Regions from separate parts of the Caulobacter sp. 10L414 genome, predicted to be linked through region 2. Evidence: predicted binding sites of a transcription regulator. Region 2 holds the regulator's gene; each other region holds the start of a gene.

Region 1 (4,850 bases), on a different contig from region 2:
CCCTCGTCGGCGATGGCCTCGATGTTCACCACCGTCAGGCCGTCGGTGCTCTTGGCCAGGTTGCTCCACAGGAAGCCCAGCTTGCCCGAGGCCAGGCGAACCACGTCCTGGATGATGGCGAAGGCCTCGTCCTGCAGGCCTGGCCGGGCATGGATGACGTTGACGATGAAGACGGTCGGCGTGGGCGCGGCGCTGAAGGCGGGCGTGATCATGATGGAAAGTCCGGATAGGCGGCCCGATCGGCCGCGCCCCGGACAGTGGCCGCGAGACAATCAGCGAAAAACAGGCCACACCTTCATTCAATTCGGACAAAAAAGTCCGCAATGGATCTCGCCATGGACAGCCTGGGCGCTCTCAACGTCTTCGTTCGGGTCACCGAAACCCGCAGCTTCACCGGCGCCGCCGGCCGCCTGGGCGTCTCGCCCTCGGCGGTGGGCAAGGCGATCGCGCGCCTGGAGGCCCAGCTTGGAACGCGCCTCTTTCATCGCAGCACACGGTCGGTGGCGCTGACCGCCGAGGGCGGCCTGCTGCTGGACCGCTGCCGGCGGATCTTCGCCGAGATCGACGCGCTGACGGGCGAGCTGTCGGCCTCGCAGGAAGCGCCGCGCGGCCGCCTGCGCGTCAGCTTCCCGCTGGTCGGCATGCTGCTGATGCCCACCCTGTCGGCGTTCATGCGGGCCTATCCCGAGATCGAGCTCGACCTGGATTTCACCGACCGCATCGTCGACGTCATCGAGGAGGGCTTCGACGCCGTCGTCCGCACGGGCGAGGTCTCCGATTCCCGCCTGATGACGCGCTCGCTCGGCGCGTTCGAACATCGCGTGGTGGGCTCGCCCGCCTATTTCGAACGTCACGGAACGCCCCGCTCGCCCGAGGACCTGGCGGGCCACGCCTGCCTGCAGCACCGCTATCCCTCGACCGGCAAGCTGGAGCGCTGGCCGCTCTATCGCGACGAGGTCTTCGTCGGCGACGGCCTGCCCACGGCCGTGACGGCCAGCACGCTGGAGCCCCTGATCTACCTGGCCGAACAGGGCCAGGGCGTCACCTGCGTGCCGCTGTTCTCGGTGCGCGCGCAGCTGGCGTCGGGCGCCCTGGTCTGCGTCCTCGAGCCGTTCCTCAAGAGCGCGGGGATGTTCCGTGTCGTCTGGCCGTCCAACCGGCTGCTGACGCCCAAGGTGCGCGCCCTCGTCGACTTCCTGGCCGCCGAACTGATGATCGCCGCCTAGAAGCCGCCCAGCCGCTTGCGGTTGGCCCGCACCTTGGCGCGGTAGCGCTTCACCACCGCGCGGGTCGCCGCGTCGGGCGCCTGCGGCAGGCCGCCGGTCCAGAACCGCAGGCCGATGTCGGCGGCGGCGGCCACCTTCTCGGTGGTCATGCGCACCGCTTCGGCCTGGGCCCTGGCCCCGCCGCCGGCCAGCACCAAGGTTCGCAGGCCGATGACGGCCGAGGCCTCCATGCCCAGCGCCCAGGCGTCCAGCATCGTCGAGGGCCAGTCTTCCTTGCGGCGCGCCATGGCGGAACTCCCTTGCCTGCAAGGGGATCGCGCGAGGCCCTCGCCCGGTTCCGCGCCAAGGTGCGACACCGCGCAACTCGACGGAACAAAATAAGAACTATAGACTGTGCGGATGGCCGTTCTCGATATCCGCCGCAAGCTCGCCATCCTCGCCGACGCCGCCAAGTACGACGCTTCCTGCGCCTCCTCGGGGGGCGAAAAACGCGACTCGGTCGGCGGCAAGGGCGTCGGCTCCACCGAGGGCATGGGCATCTGCCACGCCTACGCGCCGGACGGACGCTGCATCAGCCTCCTGAAGATCCTGCTGACCAACTTCTGCATCTACGACTGCGCCTACTGCATCAACCGGGTGTCGTCGAACACGCCGCGCGCGCGCTTCTCGGTCAAGGAGGTCGTCGACCTCACCCTCAACTTCTACAAGCGCAACTACATCGAGGGCCTGTTCCTGTCGTCGGGCGTCATCCAGAGCGGCGACTACACGATGGAAGAGATGGTCCGCATCGCCAAAAGCCTGCGGCTGGACCACGATTTCCGGGGCTACATCCACCTCAAGCTCATCCCCGAGGCCTCGCCGGAGCTGGCCGCCGAGGCCGGGCTCTACGCCGACCGGGTGTCGATCAACATCGAGCTGCCCCGCGACGACAGCCTGAGGTCCCTGGCCCCCGAGAAGGACGTCGGCGACATCAAGCGGGCCATGGGCCGCATGCGCCTGGCCATCGACGAGCGCGCCGAGCCGGCCCGCAAGGCGCCGCGCAAGACCTTCGCCCGCAGCCAGTCGACCCAGCTGATCGTCGGCGCCGACGCGGCAAGCGACGGCGACATCCTGGCCCGCAGCGCCTCGCTGTACGGCGCCTATCGCCTCAGCCGCGTCTACTACTCGGCCTTCAGCCCGATCCCGGACGCCAGCCGCCGCCTGCCGTCGGCCCGGCCGCCGCTGCTGCGCGAACACCGCCTCTACCAGGCCGACTGGCTGATGCGGTTCTACGGCTTCGCCCAGCCCGAGATCATCGGCGAAGGCGAGGATCTGGACCTGTCGGTCGATCCCAAGACCGCCTGGGCCCTGCGAAACCGCGACAGGTTCCCCGTCGACGTCAACGCCGCCGACCGCGAGACCCTGCTGCGCGTGCCGGGCCTGGGCGCCAAGGCGGTCGACCGCATCCTAGCGGCCCGCCGGCAGGCGCGGCTGACGATCGACGACCTCAAGCGCGTGGGCGCCGTGGTCAATCGCGCCAGAAACTTCGTCGTCGCCGAAGGCTGGACGCCCGGCGCGGCGACCGACGGCCAGCACCTGAAGGCCCACCTGGTCGAACAGGCCCAGCTGAGCCTGTTCTGATGCGGGTGGTGCGGCTTGCCTCCGAGATCGACTTCGACGGCTGGCGGGCGGCCGCCCGGCGGCTGCGCGCCGAGGGCGTCGCGCCCGATGCGGTGCTCTGGACGGTCGAGGCCGACCTTTTCGAAGCCGCGCCGGTCGAGACCTCCTCCCCCGCCGGCGCCTTCACCGTGCCGCCGGCCTTCGTCGACCTCGCCCGGTCGGTGGTCCTGCACCGTTCCGGCGAGCGCTTTTCCCTGCTCTATCGGCTGCTGTGGCGGCTGGAGCGCGAGCCGCGGCTGATCGAGAACCCCGCCGACCCCGACATGGCCCGGGCGCGCGACATGCAGAAGGCCGTGGCGCGCGCGATCCACAAGATGCACGCCTTCGTGCGCTTTCGCCTGGTGGAGGCCGATCCCGAAACCTACGCCGCCTGGTTCGAGCCGGCCCACCGCGTCACCGAAGCCGCCGCGCCGTTCTTCGCCCGCCGCTTCACCAACATGACCTGGACGATCCTGACCCCCGACGCCTGCGTGGCCTGGGACGGCCAGACGCTGAAGATCTCCGAAGGCGCCGATCCCGCCGACGCGCCGTCCGAGGACGCCCAGGAAGAGCTCTGGCGCACCTACTACGCCTCGATCTTCAACCCCGCGCGGCTGAACGAGCGGATGATGCGCCAGGAGATGCCCAAGCGGTACTGGCGCAACCTGCCCGAGGCGCGGCTCATTCCGGAGCTGGTCGAGACCGCCCAGGCGCGCGCCGCCGCCATGGTCGCCGCCACGCCCTCCCCGCCGCCCGACCGGGTGCTGAAGGCCGCCCTGCGCCACGCGCGCGACGGGGCCTACAACGGCGACCTGCCGACCAGCCTCGACGAGGTCGCCGCCGCCGCCCAGGTCTGCCGTCGGTGCGAACTGTGGCGCGACGCTACCCAGGCCGTGCCCGGACAAGGCGCGGCCCATGCCCCGCTGATGTTCGTCGGCGAGCAGCCCGGCGACCAGGAAGACCTGGCCGGCCTGCCCTTCGTCGGCCCCGCCGGCCAGGTGTTCGAGGCGGCGCTGAAAGAGGCTGGCGTGCCGCGCGATCGCACCTTCGTCACCAACGCGGTCAAGCATTTCAAGCACGAGCCGCGCGGCAAGCGGCGGATCCACAAGACCCCCGATCGCGGCGAGGTCACGGCCTGTCGCTGGTGGCTCGACGCCGAGCGGCGGCTGGTGCGCCCCCGCGTGATCGTCGCCCTGGGCGCGACGGCGGCCCTGGCGGTGACGGGCAAGGCTGCGCCGGTCGGCGAAAGCCGCGGCCGGCCGCTGCAACTGCCGGATCAAGGCGGCGGCCAGGCCCAGCTGGTCGTCACCTATCACCCCTCGTTCCTGCTGCGCCTGCCCGACGCCGACGCACGCGAACGGGCCCGCGCCGAATTCGTCGACGACCTGCGCCTTGCGGGCGAGCTTGCAAAACTGATCGACTGAAGCGAGCAAGGCCGCCCGCCTGGCGAGCGCCGCGCGCAAAAAATCTGCTCAAACTTTCGGCGTCGCTCTCCGCCGCGCAATCCCTTGCCCCGCCTCGTAATACTTGCGGCCGGAACCGGGCGCATAAGCCCTCCCCGCCGCCCGGGGCGCCGTTCGCCTCTTGCCACGACGGCGCTGCCGGGGTTGGTTCCCGGCCGGGGAAGAGGGCGATGACAGCAGACGACGAAGAGCGGCGCGCCTGGTTCCGGAGGGAGATCCTGCCCCTGGAGCCGAGGCTTCTGGCCTATGCGCGCAAGTTCTGCCGCGACGGCGAGACCGATCCGGAGGATCTGGTCCACGACGCCTTCACCCGCGTGATCGCCTGCAAGACCTGGCGCGAAATCACCAACCCGGCCGCCTTCGCCTCGCGCACCCTGCGCAACGTGGCCTTCGACGGCCTGCGCCGCCGCAAGGTGCTGACCATCACCGCCGTCGCCGACTTCGAGCTGATCGGCGGCATGGACGAGACCCCCGGCCCCGAGGCCACGCTGGTCTCGCGCGACGAACTTCGCCAGCTTCGCGA
Region 2 (4,850 bases):
AACTTCCTCGACCTGGCCGGCGTGCGCCGCGACGCCCAGATCTGGGTCTAGGGCGGGGCTGAAAACATGTCAGACGCTTTCAAGCCGCTGCTGGCCAAGCTGGCCGACGGCCAGACCCTTTCCGAAGACGACGCCGAAGTCTTCTTCAGCGCCTGCCTGCGCGGCGAGCCGACCCCGGCCCAGGTGGCCGCGGCGGTGACCGCCATGCGCCTGCGCGGCGAAACCGTGGGCGAGATCGCCGCCTGCGCCCGCGCCATGCGCCGCGCGGCCGTGCACCTGGAGCATCCGTACGACGTGGTCGACGTCTGCGGCACCGGCGGCGATGGCCTGCACACCCTGAACATCTCCACCGCCGTGGGATTCGTCGCCGCCGGCGGCGGGCTGAAGGTGGCCAAGCACGGCAACCGCGCGGTGACCTCCAAGTCGGGCACCGCCGACGTCCTGGCGGCCCTTGGGGTCAATATCGACGCCAATCTCGCCCAGCAGCGCGCCGCGCTGGACAGCGCCGGCATCTGCTTCCTGTTCGCCCAGTCGCACCACGGCGCGATGAAGCACGTGGCGCCGATCCGCCAGCAGCTGGGTTTCCGCACCATCTTCAACCTGCTCGGCCCGCTGACCAATCCGGCCGGCGCCAAGCGTCAGGTCGTGGGCGTTTCGGCCCCGCGCTTCGTCGAGCCGATCGCCCGCGCCCTGGGAGCCCTGGGCGCCGAACGCGCCTGGTCGGTGCACGGCGGCGGCATGGACGAGCTGACCATCACCGGCGAGACCGAGGTGGCCGAATGGCGCGAAGGGGCGATGCGCCTCTTCACCATCACGCCCGAGGCCGTGGGCCTGCAGCGCGCCTCGCTCGCCGAGATCACCGGCGGCGATCCCGCCTTCAACGCCGCGGCCCTGACCCGCCTGCTCGACGGCGAGACCGGCGCCTATCGCGAGATCGTGCTGCTCAACGCCGCCGCCGCCTTCCTGGTGGCCGACAAGGTCGAGACCCTGCGCGAGGGCGTGGAACTGGCCGGCGCCGTGCTCGACGACGGCCGCGCCAAGGCCGCCCTCGCCGGCCTGGTGGCCGCCACCAATTCCGAAGTTCAGCCCGCATGACCGACATTCTCGCCAAGATCGCCGACTACAAGCGCGAGGACGTCGCCGGCCGGAAGGCCGTGCGCTCGCAGGCCGACGTCGAAGCCGCCGCCAAGACCGCTTCGGCGCCGCGCGGCTTCAAGGCGGCTCTGGAGGCCAAGCACGCGCCGGGCAAGCTCTCCCTGATCGCCGAGATCAAGAAAGCCTCGCCTTCGAAGGGCCTGATCCGCGCCGACTTCGATCCACCAGCGCTCGCCAAGGCCTATGAGGACGGCGGCGCAGCCTGTCTCTCCGTGCTGACGGACGGCCCCAGCTTCCAGGGCGCCGACGACTACCTCGTGGCCGCCCGGGCGGCGACCGCCCTGCCCTGCATCCGCAAGGACTTCCTGGTCGATCCCTGGCAGGTGGCCGAGAGCCGCGCCCTGGGCGCCGACGCCATACTGGTGATCCTGGCGATGATCGACGACACGCTGGCCGGCGAGCTGATGGCCGAGGCGCAGCGCCTTGGCATGGACGCCCTGGTCGAGGTGCACGACGAGGCCGAGACCGAGCGCGCCGGGAAGCTGGGCGCCACGCTGTTCGGCGTCAACAACCGCGACCTCAAGAGCTTCGTCGTCGACCTGACGGTGACCGAGCGGCTGTCGAAGCTCGCGCCGCAGGGCTCGCTGCTGGTCACCGAAAGCGGCCTCTTCACCCACGCCGACGTCGTGCGGATGGAAGCGACCGGCGCCAAGGCCATGCTGGTGGGCGAAAGCCTGATGCGCCAGGCCGACGTGACCGCCGCGACGCGCGAGCTGATCGGGTAACGGCCTTCGCCATTCCTGGCGATCCAGCAGCCGAACATCCCTGCCATCGCGGAGAAAGCAGAATCGGTCGTTCCAGCGGCTGTAGAATCGGCGCCCGGGCGCCGGGAATCGGCGCTTGGCCGGGCATTTTCCCGCGACCATGACCGGCTGGGCGGCGCGCGACCCAGGCGAAATCCGCACCCTGGGACGCGTTCGCGGCGGGCTCCAGCGCCTGAAGAGCGCTCGGCATACCGACTTAAAATCAGCGACTTAGCCGGCAATAGCTGACATCGGTCTCGATCACGATTTCAAAGAACGCCGATCGCTGCAATTCACTTGACCTTAACCAAGAACACCTAGAGAACATTCGAAAGGTTTGCGGTTTGTTCCGCGACGACTTGCGAGGCCGTCATGCTCACCCGCAAGCAGCACGAGCTGCTGATGTTCATCCACGAACGGATCAAGGAGACCGGCGTCTCCCCCTCCTTCGACGAGATGAAGGAGGCCCTGGACCTGGCGTCGAAGTCGGGCATCCACCGGCTGATCACGGCGCTGGAAGAGCGCGGCTTCATCCGTCGCCTGGCTCACCGGGCCCGGGCGCTGGAGGTGGTCAAGCTGCCGCAGCAGGCCACCACGGCCGCTCCGCCCAAGGGCCGCGGCGCGTTCCGTCCGCAGGTGCTGGAAGGCGGCGGCCCGGCGCCGTCGGCGCCCGCCCCGCTTCCGCCGGTTTCCGACACCAGCCGCGAGCTGCCGATCCTGGGCCGCATCGCCGCCGGCACGCCGATCGACGCCATCCAGCACGAGCGCGACCGCCTGCCGGTGCCCGAGACCATGCTGGGCGGCGGCGAACACTACGTCCTCGAGGTGCAGGGCGACTCGATGATCGAGGCCGGCATCCTGGACGGCGACTACGTGATCATCCGCAAGGGCGACACCGCCAACAGCGGCGAGATCGTCGTAGCTTTGGTGGGCGAGGAAGCCACGCTCAAGCGCCTGCGCAAGAAGGGCGGCTCGATCGCACTGGAAGCTGCCAATCCCAAGTACGAGACCCGCATCTTCGGCCCCGATCAGGTCGAGGTGCAGGGCAAGCTGGTGGGCCTGATCCGCCGCTACCACTGACGCGGGCCACCGGCCGGCAAGATGCGCGGGGCGCGGGTGTCGAGGGACGCCCGCGCCCTTCTTGCGTCTGGCGCGGGCCTCAAGGCCGTGGCTAGGTCGAACGCGACCTGAACGCATATTTGTCTGAGTTAATCGAAGCTGCTACTCCAGGCCCAAGGCCTTGCGGCGCGCTGTTCATGACGCGCCGCCCCATCGGTCGATCGGAGGAGCAACCATGTCCCACGCGCCCATCGCGTCCCTCAGCGCGGCGCTCTGCCTTGCGCTCGGCCTGAACGCCTCCGCCCAGCCGATCAACCAGCGGTTCAGCGCCGATCCCTCGTCGCACGTGTTCGGCGACAAGGTCTATGTCTACGCCACCGACGACGCCTCGAATTCGGGCAAGTACTGGGACTCGACGTCCTGGAGGCTCTACAGCTCCAGCGACCTGAAGACCTGGAGCGACGACGGCGCGTTCCTCGACGTGACCGTGTTCAAGTGGGCCAGACCCGACGCCAAGGCCTGGGCGCCGGGCGCGGTCGAGCGCGGCGGCAAGTACTACTTCTTCGCCCCGGTCGGCGGCGACAAGATCGGGGTGGCCGTGGCCGACCGGCCGCAGGGTCCGTTCAAGGACGCCATCGGCGCGCCGCTGGTCGACAAGGCCCGCGACGCCAACGCCGGCGACGAGCCGATCGACCCGCAGGTGCTGATCGACGACGACGGCCAAGCCTACATGCTGTTCGGCACCCGCGTGCCCAAGATCGTCCGGCTGGGCGCCGACATGGCCTCGCTGGCCGGGCCGATCGAAAACCTCGTGGTCACCGGCTATCCGGCCGACGACCCGAAGAAGAAGTACGGCGAGGCGCCGTTCCTGCATAAGCGCGACGGCCTCTATTATTTCAGCTTCTCGACCGGCTGGCCGGGCCAGATCGTCTATGCGACCGCCAGGTCGCCGATGGGGCCGTACGCCTATCGCGGGGTGATCCTCGACTACCTGCCGATCTCGACCAACCACCAGGCCATCATCGAGCGCGACGGCCGGTGGTGGTTCTTCTATCACGACAAGCTGCTGTCCGGCGGCGGCGACCATCGACGCTCGATCACCCTGGCGCCGCTGAGCTATGGCCCGGACGGATCAATCCTGCCGATCAAACGGCCGCCCGTTCCCTAGAACGGATCGACGTTCACCCGACCCCCGTCCCCAAAATCCGTCTTTCCCCGCGAAGGCGGGGATCCAAGCGGAGTCTGCGGATCGCTCACGGCCGCGCCTTCTCCCGAAACGCAGCTTGGATCCCCGCCTTCGCGGGGATGCTCGGTGAAAAGGAACGAAGTTGCTGAATTTCGATACGCCCTAGAGGATCAGATCCTTGGCCGCCGCCTCGAAGCGGCTCCAGGCGGCCGCGGCCAGGGCCGCGCCGGTGCTGGCGCGGCGAACGCCCAGGCCCGGCAGGTCGGCGACCTTCATGTCGGGTCCCCACAGCAGCACGTTGACCGGCTTGGGAGCGACGGCCGCGACGATGGCGGCGATGTCGTCATATCGCGTCACGCCCGGCGCATAGAGGCAGTCGGCGCCGGCTTCGGAATAGGCCACGAGGCGCTCGATGGTCGGCGCCAGGTCGTCGCGGCCGATCAGGAAACCCTCGGTGCGGCCCACCAGCATGACGTCCTGGCCCGAGGCGTCGATGGCCGCACGGGCGGCCGCCAGGCGCTGCACGGCGGTGTCGATGGGATAAAGGTCCGTCCCCACCCGATCCTCGATGGAAAGGCCGGCGATCCCGGTCTCGATGGCGCGGACGACATTGGCGGCCACGCCCTCGGCCGTGTCGGCGAAACCGGCCTCGAAGTCGGCGTTGACCGGCAGGTCGGTGGCGGCGACCAGCAGGGCCAGATGCTCGA
Region 3 (4,850 bases), on a different contig from region 2:
GTCCTGGCCGCTGGCGAAGGCCTCGAGACCATCCTGTCGCTGGGCGGGCTCGCCCCCGACCTCCCGCTCGTCGCCGCGCTCTCCTCGGCGCACCTGGCCGCCCTGGCGCTGCCGCCTTCGCTTCGCCGCCTCTATGTCGTCGTCGACCCTGATCCGGCCGGCCGCGCGGCCGCGCTCGCTCTGGCCCAACGCGCCGAGGCGGCGGGGATCCAGACGCGCGCCCTGAGCACCGACCTGGACGATCTCAACGACGCCTTGCGCCGGATGGGCCCTCGGGCCTTGGTCGCCCTTCTCGCATCACAGATCGCCCCCGAGGACCTGGTCCGCTTCCTGCCGGTCGCCTAGCCGCCTGCTCCGGCGCCAGACTGGTCGTGGACGGGTTGGCACACGCCCCCTGGGACCGTGCGCCACCTCGCGGTCTCCCGGCGAGACCAGGTCGCGCCCACGGCCTTCTAGAGGGCGATCGGGCGGGCGGCGTCGACGGCGCGCAACGCCGGGGCGGGACTGTTTTCCGCCGCCGAGCAGAGCTCGGCTTTGCATCGCCAGACAAAACAGTCCCGCCCCGGCGTCCTCCGCTGCGCTCCGGCCGCGGGCGGTGCGCGCCGCCGCCGCCGCCCGAGAGGGATCGCCACGAAGGTCGCGATGGGCGCGGCCTGATCCCCCAGGAGGACGCCGACATGGCCCTCGATCCCAGCTTCGATACGCCCGAACCCTTCCACGGCCAGTCGGCCACCGGCTATGCGCTCGACGCCCTGGCTCTCTTCGGACCGCCGTCCCTCGACGCCGACAGCGACACGCGTCCGCCCGCAGACCCTCTCGCCCTCACCGGCGTCGCGGCCGACGTCTTCGACGCCCTCGTCGCCACGCTCAGCGACACGCGCCTGGAACCCCTCCTGCCCGAACTGCTCTGGTCCGCGGTCGATCTCTTCCACCGCGCGGCCGACCGCCTGCAGCGCCGCCTGGACGGCAACGAGGACGCCCAGAAGCTCAGCCAGCAGCGCCAGGACGGCTCTGAGGTCGCCTCCGTCGAGCTCGAACGGCTCCTCGCCGAAGGCCAGCGCCTCCTCGACCAGCGTGATGGCCTCGAGCACCTTCGTGATGCGGCGGCGGCCGAGTTCCTGCGCCACACCGGCGCGGGCTGGACGCCCAAGGCCGGCTCGCGCGTCAACCGCGCCGCCCTGACCGCCTCGATGATCGACAGCCGCGACTTCCTGGCCGCGCGCCGTCGCGCCGAGACGCATGTCCTTGTCCCGCCTGGCCCCAAGATCGCCTTTACCGGGGGCGCGGCGTGCAACGACCACACCCGGATCTGGGAGGCGCTCGACCGCGTCCTGGCCAAGCACCCGGACATGACGCTGCTGCATGGCGGCGCGCCCACTGGCGCTGAACGCATCGCCGCCTGCTGGGCGGAAAACCGCCAGGTCACCCACATCGCCTTCAAGCCCGACTGGACGCGCCACGCCAAGGCAGCGCCCTTCAAGCGCAACGACCTGTTGCTGGAGACCCTGCCCCTGGGCGTCCTGGTGTTCCCCGGCTCTGGCATCCAGGCCAACCTGGCCGACAAGGCCCGCAAGCTGGGCATCCCCGTCTGGCGGTTCGACGGGGGCGCTTAGGCGCCTCCGCAAGACCATGCTGTGGCACGATGGCGCGCGCTGCAGCTGGCCCGATCAGCCGGGCCGCTGCAGCGCATCCTGCAGTCTGGTGCTGCCCTCGCCGCCTAGGCTTCGTCCGCAGGCTCCGGCCATACACGGACGCCATCGCGATGGATCAATTCGATCAAACCACCGTCCGTCCACACCTCGACCGCCGACGCCGAGCCATGCGCACGCAGCAAGGCGATTGCATGCAGGCGATAGGCGTCCTCGGTCAGGACCTGCAAGTCCATGGTCGTGGCGACCTGTTTGTCGCCCAGGCAAACAAAGGTGTAGCTGATCGTCGTCCCCGTCACCCCTGCCCCGATCTTTCCCCGACACGTGCGTTTGCGCCTGTCAGGTATCGCTCGCGCTCGACGGTCGCGGCAAGTGAAAAAGTTCCATTTTTGTTCCGGCACTGCTAACTTGCCGCCGTTATGGAATCTCCGCTGCGAAAGATCATTCATATCGACATGGACGCCTTCTACGCGTCCGTGGAACAGCGCGACGACCCCAGCCTCAGAGGGCGTCCAGTCGTGGTCGGCTCCCCCGCAGCACGGGGCGTTATCGCCGCGGCCAGCTACGAGGCGCGTACGTTCGGCGTTCGCTCCGCCATGCCTTCCTCGACGGCGCTGCGCAAATGCCCAGAGCTTGTTTTCGTGCCGCATCGCTTCGAGGTCTATCGCGCCGTTTCCCGCCAGATCCACGGGATCTTCGCCGACTACACTGACCTCATCGAACCGCTCTCGCTCGACGAAGCCTATCTCGATGTCACCGCCAACAAGGCCCACGTCGAAACCGCAACCCAGACAGCCCGGCTCATTCGCGAACGCATCCTCGCCGAAACCAGGCTGACGGCTTCGGCCGGGATCTCCTACAACAAGTTCCTGGCCAAGATGGCCAGCGACCAGAACAAACCCAATGGCCAGTTCGTCGTGGCGCCGGGCAAGGGCGAGGCCTTTGTTCAAACCCTGCCGATCGGACGCTTCTATGGCGTGGGCGAAAAGACCGAGGCGCGTATGAAGGCCTTGGGGATCCACACCGGCGAGGATCTCCACCGCCAATCCCTGCCCTTCCTCCAGCAGCACTTTGGCAAGTCCGGAGGATGGTTCTACGGCATCGCTCGCGGCGTGGATGAGCGTCCGGTCAATCCCGATCGCGAGCGCAAGTCCTCAGGCTCTGAGACCACCTTCGCCGAGGACCTGAGCGATCGCGCTCGTCTGGAGGCCGAGATCGAGGCGCTGGCCGACAAGGTCACCGCCTGGTGCCGGCAAGCCAAAGCCTACGGGCGCACCGTAACGGTGAAAATCAAGTACGCCGACTTCCAGCAAGCCACGCGCAGCCGCTCCATGCCAGGAGCGATCACCGACGGCGCGATCCTGAAAGGCTTGTGCCGCGATCTCGTCGGCTCGGTCTTTCCGCTACGCGCGGGCGTGCGCCTGCTCGGTGTCACGGTATCCAATTTCGAGGCGTCCGACCCGATCACGCAGGCTCAGCCGGCGTTGATCGCCTGACGCTTCAGCGCGCTTCCATCGCGGCGGAAACCGCGCTCAACACCGCCTCGGCGCTGGCGCGCGCGCCGCCATAAGCCAGGCCCCACGCCGCCGCCAGCACCTCGCCAGCGTCGGCCTCGTCCAGGGCTTTCAACTGCACCACCGTAACCCCGCGCTTGCCTCGCGGTCCCGGCTCYCGCGCAAGCGCACGGCTCTGGGCGATCAGCCGGATTTGGTCCGCCGCCCGGAGTTTGACGACAGCCCAGCCGGGCTCTGGCCAGTTCAACGTCGCAAACGCGCGCCCACGGACCTTGAAGACCTCGGTTTCCAGCACACAGACCTGGAGGACCGCCGGCAAGCTGGCGGCGGCGGCGCGGAACGCATTCGGGGTCATGCCGGCCCTCGTCTGGGTACAGAGGCGCCTTCAAGCCACGAGTCGGCGCCTGGTCGCGAGCGCCTTTTAACCCTGTTGGCCGTGATCGCCGATTGCGCGTTGGACCCATGCCCCCGCCCAGGCAAGCCAGCCGCCAGCACGGCACAGGTCCTCGCGGCCTTGGGCGCTTAGGACGCGAACAGACCAGGGTGTGACCCTCGCCCATTTCGTCCTCGCAGAGCTTGGCGCTGATCGACGCCGAAAGGCTGACGCCCTCGCACCCGACCGACGGGTCGGCGCGGCCGTCGTTGATCTTCTGCGGCCAGGCGACGCCGACCTCGACGCATCCGACCCAGATACGGCGGCCGGGCAGGTTGTCGCCGGCGCGTCCGGTCACGGGCGTGAAACACCCGCGGCTGTCTCGCATCGCGCTGGCGATCACGCCTGCGCCTCTCGTCGCCGGTCTTCTTGGGCTCGACCTGGATGAGCGCGATATCCCGGAATTCCTTCGCGAGTGGGAGGAGACCTTCGATGCTCCCCGCCTGGACGTCCATGAAGAAGGCGACATCATCGACGATCTCGTCACCGGTCAGATGATCGGCTACGCCGATGGGGTCTATCGGATCGACGTCCGGCGGCTCCCCGAACAGATCTGCGCGCTCTACTTCGACCAGAAGGTTCTAGGTGTGAGCACCGACCGCAGCTTCAGGATCCGCTTGGCCAAGCTCCTCGATCTCGCGCCATGACCAACGTTCCGCTCGAGCCGTTTGCCCTCTTCGACGGAACGACCGAGGCGATGGACACCCTCGCCACCTGGCTAGAGCACTTTCCCGGCGGGGTCTGCATGCACTGGCCCCACCCCACCAGCCCTGCCGCCCTGACGAGTTTTCCGACCGTGGAAACCTGGCGCCAAGCGCTGAATGCACTCGACCTAGACCCAACATGCTCTGCCCCGGCCGTTGTGCGAATAAAGTACCGGCGAGCCCAGAAGCTCTACCTGCTGGCCTGGGCCGACGCCGACGTGATCCTGGCTGCGGAGATGGTGGCGTTCACCGCCCTGGAGTTGGCGCTCAACGATCGCTTCGGCCTACTGATCAAAGGCCTGTCGCCACCGCCCAAGAAAAAGAAAGAGCCGTCGGCCACCGGCATGATCGCCACGCCGCTGCTTTCGGACCTCCTCGACCACCTGGTCACTCATCAGGGCATTCGCGAGCTGGATTTTCCAACCGCCCGAATAGGCGGCGGGCGGGTCGTCAATCGCCTGCGGAAGATCGGTCCCTTAGCTGACCGTCCGACCTTGACGGAGATGCGAAATCGTCACGCCCACGGCTCGCCAATCGAAGGCGGGCCGCT

The links. The regulator LexA, encoded in region 2, represses DNA repair genes until DNA is damaged. The targets are predictions, from matches to a motif close to ATGTTCNCNANNTGTTCT.
Region 1: AC1DCG_RS23960 (putative DNA modification/repair radical SAM protein) is a predicted target of LexA. The motif match lies at 1,596-1,613, and genes of this name have one in related genera.
Region 3: dinB (DNA polymerase IV) is a predicted target of LexA. The motif match lies at 2,028-2,045, and genes of this name have one in related genera.

What each region holds. Positions count from the first base shown of each region.
Region 1 is NZ_JBFTJR010000097.1:6,253-11,102, forward strand. Features, by position in the region: gene AC1DCG_RS23945 (antibiotic biosynthesis monooxygenase) at 1-212, opposite strand, end outside; gene AC1DCG_RS23950 (LysR family transcriptional regulator) at 324-1,226, shown strand; gene AC1DCG_RS23955 (hypothetical protein) at 1,223-1,513, opposite strand; gene AC1DCG_RS23960 (putative DNA modification/repair radical SAM protein) at 1,626-2,846, shown strand; gene AC1DCG_RS23965 (UdgX family uracil-DNA binding protein) at 2,846-4,288, shown strand; gene AC1DCG_RS23970 (RNA polymerase sigma factor) at 4,498-4,850, shown strand, end outside.
Region 2 is NZ_JBFTJR010000003.1:91,756-96,605, forward strand. Features, by position in the region: gene AC1DCG_RS01920 (anthranilate synthase component II) at 1-51, shown strand, start outside; gene trpD (anthranilate phosphoribosyltransferase) at 67-1,095, shown strand; gene trpC (indole-3-glycerol phosphate synthase TrpC) at 1,092-1,880, shown strand; gene lexA (transcriptional repressor LexA) at 2,271-2,978, shown strand; gene AC1DCG_RS01940 (family 43 glycosylhydrolase) at 3,193-4,125, shown strand; gene AC1DCG_RS01945 (isocitrate lyase/PEP mutase family protein) at 4,306-4,850, opposite strand, start outside.
Region 3 is NZ_JBFTJR010000001.1:59,913-64,762, reverse strand. Features, by position in the region: gene AC1DCG_RS00370 (DUF7146 domain-containing protein) at 1-345, shown strand, start outside; gene AC1DCG_RS00365 (DUF2493 domain-containing protein) at 678-1,613, shown strand; gene AC1DCG_RS00360 (hypothetical protein) at 1,718-1,948, opposite strand; gene dinB (DNA polymerase IV) at 2,069-3,145, shown strand; gene AC1DCG_RS00350 (MmcQ/YjbR family DNA-binding protein) at 3,150-3,518, opposite strand; partial or broken gene AC1DCG_RS00345 (hypothetical protein) at 3,748-3,924, opposite strand; gene AC1DCG_RS00340 (hypothetical protein) at 3,899-4,243, shown strand; gene AC1DCG_RS00335 (hypothetical protein) at 4,240-4,850, shown strand, end outside.